DNA from 2 places in the Neptuniibacter halophilus genome. Region 1 is predicted to be linked to the other one. Evidence: predicted binding sites of a transcription regulator. Region 1 holds the regulator's gene; the other holds the start of a gene.
What was found. Region 1 encodes FNR, which switches genes on or off when oxygen is low (the NO sensors DNR and NnrR bind a similar motif). Its sites were predicted from a motif close to TTGATNTANATCAA; they were not measured.

Region 2: a site for FNR is predicted at 924-937, ahead of ubiM (5-demethoxyubiquinol-8 5-hydroxylase UbiM). Genes of this name have one in related genera too.

Annotation. Positions count from the first base shown of each region.
Region 1 covers NZ_AP027292.1:2,966,102-2,968,306, forward strand. The annotation lists gene QUD59_RS13830 (adenine phosphoribosyltransferase) at 1-365, opposite strand, end outside; gene fnr (fumarate/nitrate reduction transcriptional regulator Fnr) at 529-1,326, opposite strand; gene hemN (oxygen-independent coproporphyrinogen III oxidase) at 1,398-2,205, opposite strand, start outside.
Region 2 covers NZ_AP027292.1:2,734,784-2,736,988, reverse strand. The annotation lists gene QUD59_RS12745 (glycosyltransferase family 2 protein) at 1-219, shown strand, start outside; gene QUD59_RS12740 (class I SAM-dependent DNA methyltransferase) at 222-863, opposite strand; gene ubiM (5-demethoxyubiquinol-8 5-hydroxylase UbiM) at 1,003-2,205, shown strand, end outside.

The sequences.
Region 1 (2,205 bases):
AATACCAGTACGCGGTCACCCGGACCCACGGAATCTATCTGCATTTCAACGGCCGCAGTGCCGTATTCCAGCTTGTATTCCTGATGGATAGTTTTGCCCGGAAGTTTGCCTTTTTTACGTACCAGAACCAGTGGGATATTCAGGTGGTAGGCCATGATGGAACTGATCAGGAAGCCGCGTGCGTCGATACTGGCAATATGTGTAATCTCGGTATCGATATAACGCTGAATAAAGGCGTCAGAGATCATGCGCAGTGCTTTCGGGTCCTTGAACAGCGGTGTGATATCTCGGAATTGAACGCCCGGTTCCGGCCAGTCAGAAATCGTGCGGATAACTGACTTCACATAACACTCGTCATAAGACATGAAAAACTCCTCGATGGTACGCCTTGACTTGGCTCAATGATTTAAAAGGGGGAAGACGATTTAATGTAGCGGTTGGGTTACACATTGAGATGGCTACTTAATCGTGAAACTGGCAGGCACCGGCTAATCTGATTAGCGGTGCCTTTTTATTTATCGACCTGTCTCAGGAACAGTTGCTTTTTCCACAGGCAGCCGTGATTGCAGGTTCGCTGGTATCGCTGAGCGGGTTTTCTCCGGAGAGAATGTACAGTTTTTCCAGATCCTCGATGTGAACCTCTTTACCCTCAACCTGCAGCAGGTTGGATTTCTGAAAACGGGTGAAGATACGGCTGACAGTTTCTACCGCCAGCCCAAGATAATTGCCGATCTCGTTACGGGACATAGAAAGACGGAAACTGGTCTCAGAATAGCCACGCAGTTTGAAGCGCTGTGACAGCTTAATCAGGAACGTTGCAACCCGCTCCTCCGCGTTTTTCTTCGATAGCAGCAGCATCATCTGCTGCTCTTCACGAATCTCTTTACTCATGGTGCGCAGCAACTGGCGGCGAAGTTCAGGTAACTGACCAGACAGCTCATCGAGGCGTTCAAACGGAATTTCGCAGACCGTGGTGGTTTCCAGAATCTTGGCGGAAACCGGGTATTCGTTGTTATCGAAACCACTCATGCCGACCAGCTCGCCGGGGAAATAAAAACCGGTGATCTGCTCTTCGCCTTCGTTGGTGATGGTGTAGGTTTTCACCGTGCCGGCACGGATGGCATAGACACTATCGAAGACGCCACCCTGATGGAACAGGTGTTCGCCTTTCTTCAGTGGGCGGCTTTTTTCAATAATATCATCCAGCCGTTCCATCTCTGTCATATCCAGTGACACCGGAAGACACAGTGAACTTAAGCTACATGTATTACAGCTGACCTGTTGCAGACTTCGCAACTTTCCTTCGGTTGCCTTGTTGTCACCCATGATTTAATCCTGTAATGGTTCGATAAAACGGCTGCTTAAGGATTATGTAATATTTCACCGCATTCTAAAAGTTAAATAATCCGCGAGAAGCGCTGCGAACTCTGGTCTTTCGGTATATAGGCGTCAAATGCCATGCAGATCCGACGGATCAGCAGGCGTCCCGAAGGGGAGACCTGAATGCTGTTTTCGTCCATTTTTACCAGACCATCTTCAGCAAATGCTGCCAGTTCCTGTCGGGCATCAGCAAAGTAGCTGTCGAAGTCGATACCAAACAGGGATTCGACAGGGGCTTTGTCCAGCTCGAAATGACAGATTAACTGGGTGATCACATGACGCCGGATAATATCGTCCCGGGTCAGTTTTACACCGCGCTTGATAGCGTGTTGATTGGTTTCAACCGCTGCACTGTAAGCGCTCATCTCATGCTCGTTCTGATAGTAGACCGAGCCGATCTGGCTGATGGCTGAAACACCCATCGCCACAAGATCACACTCTGCATGGGTGGTGTAACCCTGAAAGTTCCGGTGCAGGTTGCCGGTGCGCTGTGCAACGGCCAGCTCATCGTCAGGCTTGGCAAAATGATCCATGCCGATGTAAACGTAGCCCGCCTGCAGCAGTTTATTGATGGTGGATTCAAGGATAGCCAGCTTGGTTTCCGGGCTAGGCAGGGTATCTTCCTGAATGTGACGCTGTGGGCGGAAACGGTCCGGCAGATGGGCGTAGTTAAATACCGAGAGTCGATCAGGATTCATCTCGATGACCTTATCCAGCGTGGCGTTAAAGCCTTCGAGGGTCTGATAAGGCAGGCCGTAGATCAGGTCCAGGTTCAGCGAGCGGAAGCCCAGACGGCGGGCTTCTTCAAGAATCGCAGCGGTCTGT
Region 2 (2,205 bases), 230 kb from region 1:
GCCATCTGCCTTATTTCGCTCCTGATCAGCTTTCAGGCCAGCTACGATTATCAGCCCAGATACCACCAGCGCCTGCTGTTATTTGCACCGGTTGCCTGGTTGATCTGGTATCTGGTTGACGCAGTGGAGTTTCAGGCTCTGATTCGCAGTATCAAACGCCTGATCCGCAATGAAGAACTGAAATGGCAAACCTGGGTAAGAAAAGGGATCGACGGCTGAGGTCAGCACTTACGCGCTACAATGGCCAGCCAGGGCTGCTGCGACCGGGGTAAACCCGCGGGCCTGTAGTAATGCTCAATGATCTCAAAACCGGCCTGGTGTAACCGCTCAGCACTCTCATCATATTCCATGTAGTTACCATAGCGCTGACCATTCCAGCCTTCGCGGTTGCCGCGGGGGTTAGAGCTGAACAATACCCCGCCTTCCACCAAACTGCGGTGACAGTGCCTCAACACCTCCGGCAACGCAGGACGAGGCACATGAAACAGCGAAGCATTGGCGAAAATGCCATCATATTCAGCCTCTCCCAGATCCAGCTCCAGAAAGGACTGTTTCAATACCGTGCAGCCGCTATTTTCCCGCGCCATCTGACAAAATGACTCACTGCCATCAAGCCCCACCGCATGATGCCCCAGCGCTGTAAACTGAATAAGATCCCGACCCGGGCCACAGCCCAGATCCAGTATTTTCAGAGGTCGCTCAGCAGGCAGTGCGCTGAGTAACGCTGCTATATTCTGACTCACATCATGCTCACGGGTCCCCAACCAGAACTGCTCAGCTACCTGATCATAATGCGCTAATGTGGAACGCTCTGCAGCCTCCTGCATTGCCATATCCTGTGGTGAGTCATTTTCGATTGACACTTTCTGCTCCTGAACCCATCGCTTTGGTTTGCTCACTTATGACAGATTAACAGCAATTCGTTGATTTATATCCATGTCATTCATAGCAGAAAAGGTAGAGTGGAGGCTTTATTTAAGCTCGAGCAAGAGGGCGACTGCGGTGACAGACACAAGCTCCCACTACGACATTTTGATTATCGGCGCGGGCCCGGCAGGCCTCAGTTTTGCCCGCTCTCTGGCTGAACTGCCACTCCGGGTCGGTATTATCGAACGCAGCTCTGCTGCAACCCTCGCCGACCCGGCAGAAGATGGCCGCGAGATCGCCCTGACCCATCAGTCTGTCGAATTGATGAAAACCAGTGGCGTCTGGCAGCGACTACCCGCGGAAGCCATCTCCCCTATCGAGGCGGCGAAGGTATTTGATGGAGGCTCCAGCTACAGCCTGAATTTCGATAACAACCAGCCGGGGCTGGATGCACTGGGTTATCTGGTACCCAATCACCATATCCGCAAGGCCTGTTATGAAGAACTCTGTGCGCATCCATCGGTAGAGCTGATCAGCGAAACCGCAGTGGAACAGATCAGCACCGATCAGGAGTGGGGGTCGGTGGGCCTGAATAATGGTCAGACTCTGCATGCCCGTCTGATTGTGGCCGCTGACACCCGCTTTTCTGAAATGCGCCGCAAGATGGGCTTGTCCGCCACCATGCGCGACTTCTCCCGCAGCGCTATCGTCTGCCGTATGGAGCATAGCCAGCCACACCAGCAGACCGCGTTTGAATGCTTCCACTACGGCCGCACCACCGCGATTCTTCCGATGAATGGAAACCGTTCATCCATCGTGGTTACCGTGAATAGCCGCGACGCTCAAAGCTATGCAGACATGAGTGACACAGAATTTAACCAGACCATCGAACAGCAACTGGATGGCCTGCTGGGTGAGATGAAGCTCCTCGGAAAGCGTCACGTTTACCCGCTGGTTGCGGTGCATGCCAATCAGTTTGTATCCCGCCGCTTCGCCCTGATCGGCGATGCCGCAGTAGGGATGCACCCGGTCACAGCCCACGGTTTTAATCTGGGCCTGAAAGGTCAGGCGACACTGGCAAAACAGATCATGAATGCCGTTGCTGAAGGTGAAGACTTCGCCGGTGAGGCGATCCTGCAGGCCTATGAACGGGAACAGATGCGTACCACCCGCGTGCTGTACCACGGCACTAATCTGGTAGTGGGATTGTTTACCAATGAAAGTCTGGCGGCCAAGCTGGCGCGTAAAGCAACACTGCGGCTGGCCAACAATATTCAACCGCTCAAGCAACTGATTACCCACTCACTGACCGAGCAAAACCCGGACAGCCCTTCGCCG